Regions from separate parts of the Actinoplanes sp. NBC_00393 genome, predicted to be linked through region 1. Evidence: riboswitches for the same ligand, from Rfam matches in the RefSeq annotation. Region 1 holds a riboswitch; each other region holds the start of a gene.

Region 1 (4,376 bases):
CGAACGTGGACTTCTACACCGGCCTGATCTACAAGGCCATGGGTTTCCCGACCAAGATGTTCACCGTTCTCTTCGCGATCGGCCGGCTCCCCGGCTGGATCGCGCAGTACCGCGAGATGATGACCGACCCGGCCAACAAGATCGGCCGCCCGCGGCAGATCTACACCGGCTCGCCGGTGCGCGACTTCGTGCCGCTCGACCAGCGCTGAGTCTCTTCGAAAAGCCCCGCCGGCGCCGGCGGGGCTTTTCCGGGCTTGCTATATGCCTTGCCGAGCATATAACGTGGCGTTCATGGACGTCCTGGAGGTTCTCGCCGAACCGGCCCGCCGCCGGATCGCCGACGTGCTGCGTCTCGGCGAGGCGAGCGTCGGTGACCTGGTCAGTGCGCTCGGGATGAGCCAGCCCGCCGTCTCCAAGCACCTGCGGGTGCTGCGTGAGGCCGGCGTGGTGACCGCCCGGGTCCGGGCCCAGCAGCGGATCTATCGCCTGGAAGCGGGGCCGTTCCGGGAGCTGGACGCCTGGCTGGCGCCCTACCGCAGGCTTTGGGACCACCATCTCGACGCACTGGAACGCCACCTGGAGGAATCATGACCGCCGAACTGAATGCGCGCCTCGAGCCGACCGGCGAACGCTGGACTCTCGTCTTCATCCGGGAGCTGCGGAAGCCGCCGGAGGAGGTGTGGGGCGCCCTGACCGACCCTGGCCGGCTCGAGCGGTGGGCCCCGTTCACCGCCGAACGTGATCTCGGCACGACCGGCGACACCACCCTGACGATGATCGACGGCGACGAGTCCACCCCGTTGCCCGCGACCGTCCGCCGAGCGGAGCCGCCGCACCTGCTGGAGTACACCTGGGGTGACGACCTGCTGCGCTGGGAGTTGGAGCCGTCCGGTGCGGGCACCCTCCTGACCCTGCGGCACACCCTTCCCGGCGAGGACGGTCTCGGGCCGATGGTCGCGTCCGGCTGGCATCTCTGCCTCGACGTGATGGAGCGCCTGCTGGACGGCGAGGACGTCCGGGCCGTGCGTGGCGAAGAGGCGAAGGAACACGGCTGGGAGGACCTGCGGGACCGGTACGCGAAGATGTTCGCGGGGTAGGAACAACGCGACCGCCGGTGACAAGGGAGGGCCACGCATGGACGTCGTGATCGGGATCGACACCGGGACCACCGCGACCAAGGGGATCGCCGCCGGGCCGGGCGGCGAGCTGCGAGCCCTGACCAGCGTGCACTACCAGCTGTCGGTGCCCGGTCCGGGACGGGCCGAGCTCGATCCCGCCGAGCTCACCGCCGCAGCGGTCAAGGCGCTCACCGACGTGGCGGCCGAGTGCGCACGGCAGGGCGACCGGGTGATCGCGATCGGTCTCAGCTCCTTCCTGCACGCGCTCGTCCCGATGGATCCCGGCGGTCAGCCGCTCGGGCCGGTGGTGACCTGGGCGGACGCCCGGTCCGCCGAGCAGTGCGAGCGGATCGTGGCGTCCGGGCGGAACAAGAAACTGCAGGCGCGCACCGGGACGCCGGTGCACCCGATGTCCCCGCTGACCAAGCTGGCCTGGTGGGGCGAGACCGATCCGGGCACGCTGCGTGAGACGCCCCGCTGGGGTGGGGTGAAGGAGCTGGTGGTCGCGGCGCTGGCCGAGGCGCCCTTCCTCGTCGATCTGTCGATCGCCTCGGGCACCGGCCTCTACGACATCCACGAGCGGCGCTGGGACGACGAGGCCCTCGAGATCGCGGGGGTACGCGCGGAGCAGCTCGCCGAGGTCGTGCCCACCACCCACCGGCTCCGTCTGCGTGCCGACGTGGCCTCCGCCGCCGGGCTGTCCCGGGACGTGCCGCTGATCATCGGGGCGGCCGACGGTCCGCTGGCCAACCTCGGCGTCGGCGCCACCCCGGCCGGGGTCGCGGCGGTCTCGCTGGGCACGAGCGGGGCGTTGCGTACGGTCGTCGACCGGCCCACCACCGACGCCGCCGGACGGCTGTTCTGCTACGCGCTCACCGAGGACCGCTGGGTGATCGGTGGCGCGGTGAACAACGCCGGTTCAGTGGTCCGCTGGGCCGGGCAGAGCTTCGCCTCCGGGTTCGAACGGCCCGGCGCGGAGGGGGAGGACGCCGACGAGCGCGACGCCGCCCTGCTCGAGGAGGCCGCCGGGGTGGTGGTCGGCAGTGACGGGCTGCTCTGCCTGCCGTACCTGCTGGGTGAGCGGGCGCCCTGGTGGCGGCCGGGGATGCGGGGGGCGTACCTCGGGTTGCGCCGCGAGCACGGCCGGCCGCACCTGGTCCGCGCCGCCGTCGAGGGCGTCTGCCAGCAGCTGGCCCTGGTCCGCGACTCGTTCGACGCGGAAGGCTGCCCGCCCACCGAGATCCGGGCCACCGGCGGCGCGGTCGCCTCCCAACTCTGGGTGTCCGTGCTGGCCGGCGCGCTGGACCTGCCGGTCTCGGTCGCCGACACCCCGGAGGGCACCGCGCTCGGCGCCTGCCTGCTGGCCCGGCACGCCCTCGGCGAACTGCCCGACCTGGACACTGCGGCCGCCCTCGTCCCGACCGGCCGGCACACCCGGCCCGACCCGGAGGCCGCCGCGCTCTACCGCAAACTGCGTCCCCTGGTGGAACGCTCGGCGCTGGCCGTGCTCGACGTGGTCGCCGAACTCGACAAGATCGCGCCCGAGCCGCTGCCCGGAACCGAGAAGGCCGTCACAGCACCCCGCGTTGACGCGCAGCCCGGCGGTAGGAAAGAGTGATCGCCGAGCGGTAGCGGAGGAACCCCGGTGCGAATCCGGGACGGTCCCGCCACTGTGACCGGGGAGCGACCCGCCATACCAGCACGCCACGACCCTTCGGGGCCGGAAGGCCGGCGGGGAACGTCGATCCGGGAGTCAGGAGACTCCGGCCGCTCGTGTCAACCGACGAGCGGGCGTGGACACCCGCCGGAAGGGATCCCCGTGACTCCGTACCCGTTCTCCGCCGTGGTCGGCCTCGACGACCTGCGCCTGGCGCTGCTGCTCACCTCCGTCTCACCGGCGATCGGCGGGGTGCTGGTCCGCGGCGAGAAGGGCACGGCCAAGAGCACTGTGGTGCGTGCGCTGGCCGGTCTGCTGCCGTCGGTCGCCGTGGTGCGCGGGTGCCGCTTCGCCTGCGACCCGGCCGCCCCCGACCCGGACTGCCCCGACGGTCCGCACCCGGCCGCCGGCCCGGCCACGGACCGGCCGGCCGCGCTGGTCGAACTGCCGGTCGGCGCGACCGAGGACCGCGTGGTGGGCACGCTCGATCTGCAGCGTGCGCTCAGTGACGGGGTGAAGGCGTACGAGCCCGGGCTGCTCGCCGCCGCCCACCGCGGCGTCCTCTACGTCGACGAGGTCAACCTGCTCCCGGACCACCTGGTCGACCTGCTGCTCGACGCGGCCGCGATGGGCCGGGCACACGTCGAGCGCGACGGCGTCTCGGTCAAGCACGCCGCCCGGTTCCTGCTGGTCGGCACCATGAATCCGGAGGAGGGCGAACCGCGGCCCCAGCTGGTCGACCGCTTCGGCCTGGTGGTGAACGTGGCCGCACCCCGCGACGCGGTCCAGCGGGCCGAGGTGGTGCGGCGCCGGCTGGCGTACGAGGCCGACCCGACGGCCTTCGCCGCCCGTTTCACGGCGGCCGAGCAGGAGTACGCGTCCCGCATCGCCGCCGCCCGCACCCAGCTGCCGTCGGTCGCCCTGCCGGACGCTGAACTCGACCGGATCGCCCGGGTCTGCCTCGCCTACGGCGTCGACGGGATGCGCGCCGACATCGTGGTGGCGCGGTGCGCGGTGGCCCTCGCCGCCTGGCACGGCCGCACCGCGGTGACCGCCGACGACGTCGCCGGCGCGGCCCGGCTCGCCCTGCCGCACCGGCGCCGCACCGATCCGCTCGACCCGCCCGGCACCGACGAGGAGAAGCTCGAGGAGGCCCTCGCCGAGGCCGAACGCCAGGCCGCCCAGGACCGGGCCGCACAAGAGCGCGATCTGCGGGACCCGGCCGACCAGAACCAGCCCGACCAGGGCGAGATCGACCAGGACCAGGGCGAGGCCGGCCAGCCGCGGCCGAACTCCGATCCGGCGCCGGACGACGAGGACGATCCGGACCCGGACGGCGACGGGCCATCGGGCGGCGGGGGAGGCGGGCCGCAAGGCCCACGCGACGGCGGCGGGCCCCAGGGCTCCAGCAACCACCGCGACGGTACGGACTACAGCAGCGCCTCGCCCACCGACTCCGACTCGGGCACCGGACAGCCGGAGAAGGCCGGCGCAACCGCCACAGCCGGCACCGCCTACCGAACCCGCACGCTACGCATCACAGCCCGCGGCGAAGGCGGCCACACCGGCCGCCGCTCACCCGCCTTCGCCCGCCGAGGCCG
Region 2 (4,376 bases), 1.7 Mb from region 1:
CGTCGCTTCGACGCGGACGTGCCGGCCCGCCGGGCTGCCGCAGGCCCGGCCGCAGCCCACCCAGTGCGCCGGCAGACCGTCGACGAAGCGGGATGTCGCGGTGGCGTCGGCACGCACGTCGGCCAGGGATTTCGCGCAGCCGGGCCGCCCGGCGCAGCTCGTCACGCCGACCCAGGGCGAGTCGGCCGCGGTCGGCAGGCCGGCCGCGACCAGGCGATCAGCCCACGCCTGTGCCGCGGGGCGCGCCAGATCGGGCACGACCACGCCGCGCCAGGGCGTCACCACCAGGTGGTCGGCCTCTTCCAAAACCCGCAACGGTACGCCACTGAGCTGCCCCAACGGCACCAGAGCGCCCACCGCGACGAGCCCGTCCGGCTGCTCCAGGAGACCGAGGTGATCACCCGGCTCGCACGCCTCGACCGGCACTGCCGCCGCCACGCCGGCCGGGGTCACGCCGAGCGCGGCAGCGACCCGCGCCGACACGCGGGCCGGACCGTCGGTGAGCTCCCGCAACCGCCAGGCCGCCGCGCCGTCGCCGCGCTGCGCCTCGCGCTCCGCCAGGAACCCGTGTGCCGCCGCGATCAACGCGGGAACGACCTGCTCAGCAGCGACCCGCAGACCGGTGTCGTGCCCGGCGAACCGCAACGCGAAGCGGCCGCCGGCCGGATCGGGGCGGCCCTCGATCGGCACCGCTGCCACGTCGGCTGCGAGCGGAACGTGACCGATCGCGAACAGGAACTTGCCGGGCAGTCGGGACAGGGCCGGATCGCCGCAGACGGCGGCGTCCAACGCGGACACGAGTGCCCGGGACGGCGATTTTTGAAGTGGCGGCGACGCGATGTTCCGTACCCCATCGTGGGTTGTGGAAGGCAGCAGCCCGGCCGCGCGCAAGCCGGCCGCCAAGGTCTCCGTGTGCTCCGCCGGCACTGCTCTGATCTGCAGGTTTGCCCGGGACGTCAGCTCCAGCCGGCCGTCGCCGTGGCGCTCGGTCAGCTCGCGCAGCGAGCGCAGCTGAGCGCCGGTCAGCATGCCCCCGGGCAGCCGGACCCGCGCCAGCAGCCCGTCGGCCGCGGCATGCAGCCGCAGCGCGCTCGGGCAGGCGTCGACGTCCGACGATCGGGGGGAGACCACGGCCCGGATACTACGGGCGGGCACCGACAGAACCGCATCCTCGGGTCGGCAGAGTCACACATCCGCCTATTACCGATGTCGAGTAGCGTGTGCCGGAAAAGCGGCGACGCCGCGGAGGAAGCCGGTGCGAGTCCGGCGCGGTCCCGCCACTGTCACCGAGATCTTCTCGGGAGCCAGGAACTCCGGTCGCCGTGATCTCTACTACCCGGGGCGCGGACCCCGAGGGGGAGCGCACGCGTGTTCTTGCTGCTGTCGACGTCCGACACCGACCTGCTCAGCGCCCGTGCCAGCGGTTCCGCCTGGCGCCTGGCGAATCCGGCCCGGACCGGGGTCACCGATCTGCCCGCCCTGCTCGACGGCGTCGATCTCGTGGTGGTGCGCATCCTCGGCGGCCGCCGGGCCTGGGAAGAGGGCCTGGACGCGCTGCTCGCCGGTGACGTGCCGGTGGTCGTGCTCGGCGGCGAGCAGGCGCCGGACGCCGAGTTGATGAAGCTCTCCACGGTTCCCGCCGGGGTCGCGGCCGACGCGCACACCTACCTGGCGCAGGGCGGCCCGGAGAATCTCACCTCGCTGCACGACTTCCTCTCCGACACGGTGCTGCTGACCGGCAACGGCTTCGCGCCGGCGGTCGAGAGCCCGCAGTGGGGAGTGCTGCCCCGACTCTCCGTTTCCGGAACGCCGACGGTGGCGGTGCTCTACTACCGGGCTCACCACATGGCCGGCAACACCGCGTTCGTCGAGACGCTCTGCCAGGCCATCGAGGCCAAGGGTGGGCAGGCGCTGCCGATCTTCACGGCGTCGTTGCGTACCGCGCCGCCCGAGCTGCTCGCCGAGCTGCGCAAGGCGGACGCCCTGGTGGTGACCGTGCTGGCGGCCGGCGGCACCAAGCCGGCGACCGTGGGCGCCGGCGGGGACGACGAGGCCTGGGACGTCGGGGTCCTCGCCGACCTGGACGTGCCGATCCTGCAGGGGCTCTGCCTGACCAGCTCACGGGCGGTGTGGGAGGCGAGCGACGACGGGCTGTCGCCGCTGGACGCGGCGACGCAGGTGGCCATCCCGGAGTTCGACGGGCGGATCATCACGGTGCCGTTCTCGTTCAAGGAAATCGATCCGGACGGGCTGTCGGTCTACGTGGCCGACGCGGAGCGGGCCGCTCGGGTGGCGGGGATCGCGGTGGCCCACGGCCGGCTCCGTCACGTGCCGCCGGTGAAGCGCCGGATCGCGTTGATGCTCTCCGCCTATCCGACCAAGCACTCGCGGATCGGCAACGCGGTCGGTCTGGACACCCCGGCCTCGACGGTTGCCCTGCTGGCCGCGCTGAAGGAGCGCGGCTATCGGATCGGCGATTTCGACTCCTATGACGGTGACGCCCTCATTCACACGCTGATCGCGGCGGGTGGTCAGGACCCGGACTGGCTGACCGAGGAGCAGCTCGCCGGCAATCCGGTCCGCATCCCCGGCGTTGCGTACAAGTCCTGGTTCGACACCCTGCCGGCGGACTTCCGGGAGAGCGTGGAGCAGCACTGGGGCCCGCCGCCCGGCGAGCTGTACACCGACGGCGGCGACATCGTGCTGGCCGCGCTGCGCGACGAGAACATCGTGGTCATGGTGCAGCCGCCGCGTGGGTTCGGTGCGAACCCGGTGGCGATCTACCACGACCCGGATCTGCCGCCCTCGCATCACTACCTGGCGGCGTACCGGTGGCTGGCCGACGACTTCGGCGCGCACGCGGTGGTGCACGTGGGCAAGCACGGCAACCTGGAGTGGCTGCCGGGCAAGAACGTCGGCATGTCCGCTTCGGACGGGACCGACGCGGCGCTCGGTGATCTGCCGCTGATCTACCCGTTCCTGGTGAACGACCCGGGCGAGGGTACGCAAGCCAAGCGCCGGGCGCACGCCACGCTGGTCGACCACCTCATCCCGCCGATGGCGCGCGCCGAGTCGTACGGGGACATCGCCCGCCTCGAGCAGCTGCTCGACGAGCACGCGAACATCGCGGCCATGGACCCGGCGAAGCTGCCGGCGATCCGGGCCCAGATCTGGACGCTGATCCAGGCCGCCAAGATGGACCACGACCTCGGCCAGGCGAACCGTCCGGACGACGAAGAGTTCGAAGACTTCATCATGCACATCGACGGATGGCTGTGTGAGGTCAAGGACGTGCAGATCCGGGACGGGCTGCACGTGCTGGGCGCGGCGCCGGAGGGCGAGGCGCGGATCAACCTGGTCCTCGCGATGTTGCGGGCGCGGCAGATGTGGGCCGGTCAGGTGGCTGCGCTGCCGGGCCTGCGGGAGGCGCTGGGCCTCGCCGAGGGCGCGTCCGTCGCGGAGACCGACGCGATTGAGGCGCAAGCCCGAGCGTTGGTGACGGCCATGGAGGAGCGCGGCTGGCCCGAATCCAACATTTCTGATCTGTCGGATAACGCGGATGTGCTCCGCGTGCTGGAGTTCGCCGCCCGCGAGGTGGTTCCCCGGCTCGCCCGGACCACTGACGAGCTGACCAACGTGCTCCATGCCCTGGACGGCGGCTACGTCCCGGCCGGCCCCAGCGGCTCCCCGCTGCGCGGCCTGATCAACGTGCTGCCCACCGGCCGCAACTTCTACTCGGTCGACCCGAAGGCCATCCCCAGCGCCCTCGCCTGGGAGACCGGCCAGGCCATGGCCGAGTCACTGCTGAACCGCTACCGGACCGACTACGGCGACTGGCCGCGCTCGGTCGGTCTCTCCGCCTGGGGTACCAGCGCGATGCGGACGGCCGGTGACGACATCGCCGAGATCCTGGCGCTGATCGGCGTCCGGCCGGTCTGGGACCCCGCGTCGCGGCGGGTCACCGGTCTGGAAGCGATCACGGCCGAGGAGCTGGGCCGTCCCCGGGTCGACGTGACGGTCCGCATCTCCGGCTTCTTCCGGGACGCGTTCCCCCACGTGGTGGCGATGCTCGACGACGCGTTCCAGCTGGTCGCCGGGATCGACGAACCGGACAACTACGTCCGCGAGCACGCGCTGCGCGACCAGGAGTCGCACGGCGACTGGCGGCGGGCGACCACGCGGATCTTCGGGTCCCGGCCCGGGGCGTACGGCGCCGGCATCCTGCCGCTGCTCGACAGCCGCAACTGGCGGGACGACGCCGACCTGGCCGAGGTGTACGCGGTGTGGGGCGGGTTCGCCTACGGCCGCGGCCTGGACGGCGTGCCTGCGCGACCGGACATGGAGAACGCGTACCGGCGGATCGACGTCGCGGCCAA
Region 3 (4,376 bases), 1.6 Mb from region 1:
TGATCGCCGGAGTTCTCTCCGAAGCCGCGCAGCTGGCCCTGGACCCGGTGGCCCGGTGAAGTTCCGGCTTGCGGCTGCCGGTGCTGCCATTCTTGTGGTCACGGCGGCTCTCGCGCTGCCCGATCCTCTTGCCGCCGACTACTCCTCCGTACTCGAGTCACCATCGCTCGCCCACCCCCTCGGCACCGACCAGCTCGGCCGCGACGTCGCCGCGCGGCTGTTCTCCGGCGCCCGGGTCACGCTCGGCCTGACCGTGGCGACGCTGCTGGTCACCGGCGTGGCCGGGACCGTGGTGGGAGCGGCCGCGGCAGTCCTCGGCGCCCGGTCGGTGGTCCGGGCCGCCGACCTGGTCGCCGCCCTCCCCACGATCCTGGTCGGGCTGCTCGCGGCCGCTATCTCCGGGCCCGGACTACCATCGATCCTGGCCGCGGTGTGCGCGGTCGGCTGGACGCCGTTCGCCCGGCAGGCGTACCACCTGACTCTGCGCGAAGCGAAACAGGAGTATGTGGTGGCGGCCCGGTCGCTGGGCGCGGGAACGGCGCGAATCCTGGCCCGGCACATCGCGCCCAACATCGCCGAACCGCTGCTCGCCCACCTGTTGCTGCGGTTCGCGGGAACCCTGCTCACCGTCTCCGGGCTGTCCTTCCTCGGCCTCGGCGTGCAGCCGCCCACCCCGGAGTGGGGCGCGATGGTCGCCGAGGGACGCAACCACCTGTTCACCAGCCCGCACCTGGTCCTGGCGCCGGCCGCGGCAGTGGTGATCACGGCGACGTGCGCAACAGTCCTCGGGCGCCGCCTCACCCGTTAGGCGGTGACGGCCCTTCGCCCTCGACGAGGCCGGTCACCGCGGCGACGGCGTCAGCCAGAGTCGGACAGCGCAGTCGCTCGCTGCTCGGCGGCCAGCCTTGTCCCGCGGCCACGATGCTGGGCCGCCAGTCCGGAACACCGTTCAACGCCGTCAGCAAGACGGGTATCACCGGCCGCCAGACATGGCTCCACACCGCGACGGCGGCGGGCCGGTGGCGGGCCACCGCGTCGGCGAGCACATCGGGAGGCAGGCCGGCGCCGAGGTGCACCGAACCCGTGCCGGTCTCGGCCAGCGCGGCCGCCAGGGCGTCGATGGCGGTCACGTCGCGACGGCCGTCGGCAGCGACCAGGAGCACCCGGACCGGAGTCCCGGAGGGCGGGCGTGCAACGGCGGCGAAGACCTCGCTCAGCGTGCGGGCGAGTAGGCGCCGGGCGAGGGTTTTGCGTGTCTCGGCGTACCGGCCCTGGCTGAGGTGGGTGAAGGCGGGACCGGCGAGCGTGTGGTAGGTGTGCACGACACCGTGCGCGGCGACCGCGCCGCTCAGCGTTTCGCGCAGGGTCAGCACATCCAGGCGGCGGGCGGCGCGGGCCAGGCCGCGGGCCTCGGCGTCGGTGCCGGGATTGCGATGTGGATGCGCGGCGAGGCTGGTGGTGGTTTCGCGGCGGGCGAGCCGGGCCGCCTCGGCAGCGGGCACGCCTCGTGTGGTCAGCTGCGCCATAACGGTCAGGGCGGCGACGTCATGTGCCGTGTAGCGACGGTGCCGGCCGGATTCGTGACCGGTGGGGCCGAGCCCGTAGCGCTGATGCCAGGTCCGCAACGTCGTCGTGGCGACGCCGAGGCGCCGGGCCAGTGTCCCGGCACTCAGCCGCTCCTGCACGTGCGGCACCGCGTAGTCCTCTTCTCCCACCGCCGACCCGCCCTCGAGGTCACCGATCACACCGCGCCTCATCCGGCGTGGGCAGTGGCAGGTCTTCGGACTCGTGGGCGCCCTGCTCGTTCCTACTGGCCGTCGCTTCCCGGGCGTTGCGCCCAGTGCGTTGACGGCGGTCGTTCCCACTCACCGCTGCGGGGCAGTCCCGGATTCACACCGGGTTCCCTCTTGCGACGCCCGGCCTTGCGGGACGGGCGAACCAGCTGCCCGTCCAGTCTAGAACCGGCCGGGGCCCGGCGGGGCACCCGGTCACCGCTTCAGCCGCTGACGATCAGGATGTCTCAGCCTCGCGTTCCTGGTATTCGCGTGGCGAGAGGCCGTGGAAGCGGGTGAAGGCGGTGCTGAACGTCGGCAGGTGGGCGTAGCCGACGCGGCGGGACACGGCGCTGGGCCTGGCGCCGCCGAGCAGCAGGTCACGGGCGATGCGCATGCGGGCGGCGTAGCGCCAGCGGGCGAAGGTCATGCCGGTCTGGTCGCGGAAGGCCCGGTGAACCTGGGCGGGGACGTCGAACGCGGCCGGTTCGTGGGTGACGTCGATGTGGCGCAGGTAGTCCATCGCCGCCGCGCGCGCACGCGGATCGGTGGGCATCGGCACCGACAGCGCTCGTTGCGTGACGACCTGTTCGGCGAACAGGTCGAGGATGTGCCGGGGATCGTAGTCGTCGGGGTGCAGTCCCGATCGGGCGCTGATCGAGCAGTGCATCAGGTAGTCGTCCCAGGCGGGTGAGAACTGCACCTGGAGCGGCTCGGTGAGCTGGAGGTCGGCGGTGCCGGCGTTGCCGAGGGGCAGTGAGATGGAGTTCTCGCGCAGACCGGTGATGTGTTTGAGGCCCGCGGGGATCCAGGTCGCAACGCCGCGGTGTCGTTCGTGACGGCGTTCGCCGATGTCGAGGTATCCGCTGCCGCGGTACATCCAGGTCAGGACGTGCACGTGGTTGGCATGCGGGGAGGTGCGGGCGGCGGGCAGCGGATCGGATCCGGTAGCGAATGACCCGTCGCCTCGTACCAGGCGCATGAGCTGCTCGGTCTGACGTGCCAGGGTGGCGCGCGGTGTCAGGTCGACACGGGCGGAACTGGCGGCGAGCTTCCTGCTGAAGTCGTGCGGTGTCAGCCCGTACTGCTGCTTGAAGGCGCGAGTGAAGCCGTTGCGGCTGGCGAACCCTACCCGGGCGGCCACCTGGTCGGCGTCGTATCCCGCGGCCAGGAACTCGACGGCCGCGATCAGCCGGTGGCGCAGCCGCCACTGCTCGAAGGTGAGTCCGGTGCCGGTGAGGAAGGCGCGGCGCAGGGTTCGCGGGCTGGAGAGCGCCTTGCTCGCCCACTGCTCGACGGTGAGGTCGATCGCGGGGTCGCGGAGCAGCTGCTCGGCCACCGCTCGGGCGCCGGCGGCTCTCGGCATCTCCGGCACAGTGAAGGTGGGCGCAGGCGCAGGCGGGCCTACTCGGGGACGGCGTAGCAGATCGGTGATCGCGTCCTGGAAGTAGCCGTGACCGCTCAGCGGGGTGACCTGCAGGTTGAAGTGCTGGATCAGCCAGTCCTGCCAACCGTCGGGGACTTCGAAGCGGGTCGTTTCCGGCGGCCCGTCGGCACCCGGGTGGAACCACAGGGGGAAGGCGACGGTGCCTGGCTCGGTGATGATCGCGCGGTGGTCCCACCCGGCCGCGGGAATCCAGGTGCCCTGCCCGGCGGTGAGGTGGAACACCGCGTCGCCGTCGATGCGCACGTGCGCGGTGCCGGTGCGGACCCAGATCAGCAGCGGGCGGCGGGGATGCCCCGTCGAGTCCGATCGCGCCGCCGGAATCGGCGGGGCTTCGGTCGCGTCGGCGGGAAACAGGGAGGAGATCGGTACGCCCCTAAACAAAACGGCAGTCTGCGCACAGCAAATATGGTGAGGGTAGCCTAACCTAATCGCCGAGCGCCGCTCCGCCGATCCGGCGCGTGGCCTCACTCTCAGTCGAACGACCGGAAAGGGCTGCCTTCAGCATGCCGAAGACCGCACGCCGGCTCACCGTGCACCCAGTAACCCTGCGCGAGGTCGAGGTCCTTCGGGTGGCGGACCTGACGCCGGGGATGCGGCGGATCACGCTGGGCGGAGCGCAGCTGCGCGCGTTCACCTCGGCCAACGGCTTCGCACAGCCCGCCTTCGACTCGCTCGGTTTCGACGACGACATCCGGCTGGTGTTCCGCTACCCCGGCCACAGCGAGCCGGTGCTGCCGGTGCAGCAGGAGCGGGGCGTGGAGCTGCCGAGGAATCCCCGCCCCCTGTCGAAGGTCTACACCGTCCGCCGCTGGAATGCTGAAGCCGGCGAGTTGGACGTGGACTTCGTCAAGCACGGCATCGGCGTGGGCACCACCTGGGCCTACCGCGCGCAACCGGGCGACCGCATCCACTTCTACGGCCCGAGCGCGTCGCGCGCGCTCCCTGACGACGCGGACTGGCTGTTGGCCGCCGGGGACGACACCGCCCTTCCGGCCATCGCCCGGCTGCTGGACGAACTGCCCGAGGACACCCGGGCGCGGGTGTTCGTCGAGGTCGCCGAGGACTCACACCGGCTGGAACTGCGCACGCTGCCGCACGTCGAGGTGACCTGGCTGGTGCGCGACGGCGCCGAGGCGGGTACGACCACCCTGCTGCTG
Region 4 (4,376 bases), 1.6 Mb from region 1:
CGACACCGGTGCGACCTGCACCGGAGCTGCCACCGGGGCGGTGACCGCGACGGTGGCCTGCTGAATGCGCGTCGCGGGGCGCGACCGCAGGTAATAGCTGGTCTTGAGACCGGCCTTCCACGCGTAGAGGTACATCGAGGACAGCTTGTTGATCGTCGGCGCGGCCAGGAACAGGTTCAGCGACTGCGACTGATCGATGTACGGGGCACGCGCCGCCGCGAGTTCGATGAGCGCCTTCTGCGGCAGTTCCCACGCGGTCCGGAACAGCTCGCGCACGTCGGCGGGGATTTCGGTGATGCCCTGCACCGAGCCCTCGGCCCGCTTGATCGCCTCACGGATCGGGGCGGTCCACAGGCCGCGAGCCTTCAGCTCGCGTACCAGATAGGTGTTGATCTGAAGGAACTCACCCGACATGGTCTCGCGCTTGAACAGGTTGCTGACCTGCGGCTCGATGCATTCGTAGCAGCCGGCGATCGACGCGATCGTCGCCGTGGGCGCGATCGCGATCAGCAGCGAGTTCCGCAGCCCGTGCGCGGCGATCTTCTCCTTCACTGTGGCCCAGCGCTCGGTCTGCGAGACCGTGGCGCCCCACAGGTCCGGGTGCAGGTCACCCCGGGCGGCCCGGGTCTCCGGGTAGGCCGGGTGCGGCCCGAACTGCTGGGCGAGAGCGACCGACGACTCCAGGGCGGTCAGGAAGATCTCCTCCTGCACCCGGGTCGACAGTTCGCGGGCGGCGTCCGAGTCGAACGGCAGGCCCAGCGTGAAGAACGCGTCCTGCAGACCCATCAGGCCCAGCCCGACCGGCCGCCACCGCGGGTTCGACGCGGCAGCCTGCTGTGACGGGTAGTAGTTGATGTCGATGACCCGGTCCAGGTAGACCACCGCGGTCCGGACGGTCTCGCGCAGCTTCTCCCAGTTCACGCCTTCGGCGGTGGTGTGCGCGCCCAGGTTGATCGAGCCGAGGTTGCAGACCGCGGTCTCGGCGTCCGAGTTGACCTCGAGGATCTCGGTGCACAGGTTCGACAGGTGGATCGTGTTACCGGGAGAACCGGTCTGGTTCGACAGGGCGTTGGAGCGGTCCTTGAAGGTCATCCAGCCGTTGCCGGTCTGCGCCAGCGTGCGCATCATCCGCCCGTACAGATCCCGGGCTTTGACGGTCTTGACGGCCTTCTTCTCGGCCGCCCGGTATGCCTCGGTGAATTCCTCACCGAACAGGTCGGGAAGCTCCGGGGCGTCGGACGGGTCGATCAGCGACCAGTCGGCGTCCGCCTCGACGCGGCGCATGAACTCGTCCGGGATCCAGTTCGCCAGGTTCAGGTTGTGGGTGCGCCGCGACTCCTCGCCGGTGTTGTCGCGCAGCTCCAGGAACTCCTCGACGTCCGGGTGCCACGGCTCCAGGTAGACGCAGGCCGCGCCCTTGCGCCGGCCACCCTGGTTGACCGCGGCGACACCGGCGTCGAGGGTCTTGAGGAACGGGACGATGCCGTTGGACTTGCCGTTCGTGCCGCGGATGAGCGCGCCCCGGCCCCGGACCCGGGTCCAGGAGATGCCGATACCGCCGGAGAACTTCGACAGTTTCGCAACCTGGTGGTACCGCTCGTAGATCGAGTCCAGTTCGTCGCGCGGCGAGTCGACCAGGAAACACGACGACATCTGGGTGTGCCGGGTCCCGGAGTTGAACAGCGTCGGCGAGCTGGGCAGGTACGCCAGCGAGGACATCAGCCGGTAGAAGCCGATCGCTTCGCGGGCGTCCTTCGACAGGCCGCAGGCCACCCGCAGCAGCCAGTACTGCGGGGTCTCCACGACGACGCGCTCCTGCGGGTGGCGCAGCAGGTAGCGGTCGGCGACGGTCCGCAGGCCGAAGTACTCGAACCGCAGGTCACCGGCCGCGTCGATGGCGTCGTCGAGCTTGCGGGCGTTGCGGGCCACGAACGCCGCGGTCTCGTCGCCGATCAGACCGAGACCATGGGCGTAGCGGATCGACTGGCTGAAGCTCGCCACCTGCTGGCCGCGAACCTCCTTGTCGACGTACGCGGCCAGCAGCCGGGCGGCGAGCTTGGAGTACTGCGGCTCCTCACCGATCAGCTCGGCGGCCGTCTGGATCGACAATTTGTCCAGCTCAGCGGTGGTCGCTCCGTCGTAGAGCCCACTGATCGTCTTGGTCGCGACCCGCAGCGGATCCACCTCGTCGAGGTCCGCGACCCACAACTCGACCGCCTTGACGATCTTGTTGACGTCGACCGGTTCCAGGTCACCGTTGCGTTTGCGGACCTGCATCACGTGCCGGCGCTGCTCCGGCACCACTGCACTGGTTTCCGCCGTGGTCGTCATATGCCCCCTCCTTCATGCCCTCTCGACAGGTCGTCGGGCACGCAGGAGGACGCCACCGGGACCACGGCAGGCGCCCGGTTCGATGGCGTCGGCCGTCCCACGCGACCTTCGACCGCCGTGCGCCCCCTCGGCACACGGCGCGCTGGCAGGTCTTCGGACTCGTGGGCGGCCTACTCGCTCCTACTGGCCGTCGCTTCCCAGGCCGGAGCCCAGTGCTTCATGACGGCGGTCGTTCCCACTCACCGCTGCGGGGCAGTCCCGGTATCACACCGGGTTCCCTGTTGCCTCGGCCGGGCCCTTGAAAGGCTCGGCCGAACCAGCTGCGGGCACACCATATATGGGCGGCCGCCGAAAGTCCTACCCCACATGGTGTGTCGAGCGTGTCATCCCGCCGAGATCAATCGGATTGTCCGGCGGGTGCCCGGATGACCGACAGCGCCAGCGGCGCGGGCATCTCGGCGATCCCGGGACCGCCGGCACGCACCCAGGCAGCGATGTCGGTGACGATCACATCGTCCAGGACCAGCCCGAACCACACCGGCCGGGCACCCTGGCGGCGGGCTGCCGGCGTCGGATGCACGACCACGACGTTCGATGGGTGCGTTTCTTCCTGAGTGAGCTGCGCGACGCGCATCGATGTCCGCCCGTTGTGGCCTTCGCTGACCGGTTGGTATGGGTTGGTTGACCGGTTCCCGGTGGAGGTGGGCGGGTGGATGGTGATCAGATCGTGCGGTTGCTGGCCGAGCGGGAGGCGGCGGCTCGGGCCGAGTGGCTGCGGCTGGAGCAGGAGGCCGCGCAGATCACGGGGTTGATCGAGGAATGCCGGCGGGAGATCGAACGCCTCGCGATCACGCGGGAGGTGTTGTCCGGGCTGGTCACCGTGCCGGAGGAGCCGGTGCCGGCAGTGCCGGGCCGGGATCCGGTCGGGGACTTCGGGGAGCAGTTGCTGGTGGTGCTGGCCGACGCGGCGCGGCCGATGCGGTGCCGGGAGGTGGTGGCCGTGCTGGGTGAGGATCCGTCGGTGGCCCGGCATGGTGAGCGGGTCCGGCACCGGTTGAAGAAGCTGGCGGCAGCGGGCCTCGTGCGCGAAGTAGAGCCGGGACTGTTCGCCCGGTCGGAGGATTCCGGCTCCTCGCCCGGGGTGACCCGGCCGGAGTGGCGCCGACGAGGTGGTGGTCTTCCTGGATGGCCTGGGTTTGTCGAAGAACCGGCTGACCCGAGGAAGACCCGATGGCACCATATCCCTGTCCCGAGCCCGGCGACGCCGCTTATGCCGCGTCCGTGCCTTATTCGACGCATTGATCACCCGGCTGAGTGACCCACGGATGACCGACCGGCCGGAACACGCCGTGGAGGAGTTCATCGCCGGCTGCGGCCGTGACGTGCTGCGCCAGGCGTTGCAGGATCACCTCGACGCCCGCGCCGCCGCGGAACGGCGGCTGCCGGAGGTGACCGGCGCCGACCAGGTGCCACGGCGGCGGGCCGAGCCGGGGCATACCCGGCTGCTGTCGACCACGCTCGGCCGGGTGGAGGTCACCCGGATCGCCTACCGCCATCCGGGAGTGTCCAATCTGCACCCGGCCGACGCCCGGCTCGCCCTGCCCGAGGGCCGGTACTCGTTCCCGACGTCATGCCCGCCGGCGCGACCGAACGCGCTGATCGAGTGGTAGTGGACTGCCGTGCGCCCCTGAGGGGACGGAAAGCAGTCGATCGCACCGGCGTTGCGGTCCGGTCAGCGGCGGCGCTGCCGGTAGCGGCACCGGCTGACGGGTGCGCCCGGCGCAGGGCTGCCGGATGGGCGCGGGTGCGAGAGATCCAGTCCCGGTCCGCGACTGGGTGAAGGCGGGGTAGCGCCGCCCGCACGACGGTGAACGTGGCACCCGCCGTTGGTCGTCACCGGAACGGCAGGCCACCAGCAGGCCGCGGGCGGCAACCACGGCTCGGTCGAGGGAGTCGTCGACGGCACGGACCAGCACCGTCACTGCGCGGCGGTCCGGGCCCGGGACCCGCGAACGCCGCCGTTACCGCCGCGACACGCAGCCTGC

The links. Region 1 has a riboswitch for cobalamin ahead of OHA21_RS23215 (VWA domain-containing protein). Riboswitches for the same ligand answer to the same signal wherever they lie in the genome.
Region 2: linked by a shared signal. The riboswitch ahead of cobN (cobaltochelatase subunit CobN) and the one ahead of OHA21_RS23215 (VWA domain-containing protein) in region 1 are both predicted to bind cobalamin.
Region 3: linked by a shared signal. The riboswitch ahead of OHA21_RS15690 (MerR family transcriptional regulator) and the one ahead of OHA21_RS23215 (VWA domain-containing protein) in region 1 are both predicted to bind cobalamin.
Region 4: linked by a shared signal. The riboswitch ahead of OHA21_RS15620 (ribonucleoside-diphosphate reductase subunit alpha) and the one ahead of OHA21_RS23215 (VWA domain-containing protein) in region 1 are both predicted to bind cobalamin.

Annotation. Positions count from the first base shown of each region.
Region 1 covers NZ_CP107942.1:4,932,625-4,937,000, reverse strand. Annotated here, with positions in the region: gene OHA21_RS23235 (citrate synthase) at 1-209, shown strand, start outside; gene OHA21_RS23230 (ArsR/SmtB family transcription factor) at 292-591, shown strand; gene OHA21_RS23225 (SRPBCC family protein) at 588-1,097, shown strand; gene OHA21_RS23220 (gluconokinase) at 1,135-2,736, shown strand; cobalamin riboswitch at 2,753-2,882, shown strand; partial or broken gene OHA21_RS23215 (VWA domain-containing protein) at 2,938-4,376, shown strand, end outside.
Region 2 covers NZ_CP107942.1:6,654,943-6,659,318, reverse strand. Annotated here, with positions in the region: gene OHA21_RS30860 (precorrin-3B synthase) at 1-1,131, opposite strand, end outside; cobalamin riboswitch at 1,208-1,332, shown strand; gene cobN (cobaltochelatase subunit CobN) at 1,369-4,376, shown strand, end outside.
Region 3 covers NZ_CP107942.1:3,323,803-3,328,178, forward strand. Annotated here, with positions in the region: gene OHA21_RS15680 (ABC transporter permease) at 1-59, shown strand, start outside; gene OHA21_RS15685 (ABC transporter permease) at 56-808, shown strand; gene OHA21_RS15690 (MerR family transcriptional regulator) at 798-1,757, opposite strand; cobalamin riboswitch at 1,756-1,958, opposite strand; gene OHA21_RS15695 (helix-turn-helix domain-containing protein) at 2,011-3,600, opposite strand; gene OHA21_RS15700 (siderophore-interacting protein) at 3,723-4,376, shown strand, end outside.
Region 4 covers NZ_CP107942.1:3,309,852-3,314,227, forward strand. Annotated here, with positions in the region: gene OHA21_RS15620 (ribonucleoside-diphosphate reductase subunit alpha) at 1-2,331, opposite strand, end outside; cobalamin riboswitch at 2,459-2,667, opposite strand; gene OHA21_RS15625 (hypothetical protein) at 2,729-2,965, opposite strand; gene OHA21_RS15630 (hypothetical protein) at 3,059-3,649, shown strand; gene OHA21_RS15635 (hypothetical protein) at 3,657-4,001, shown strand.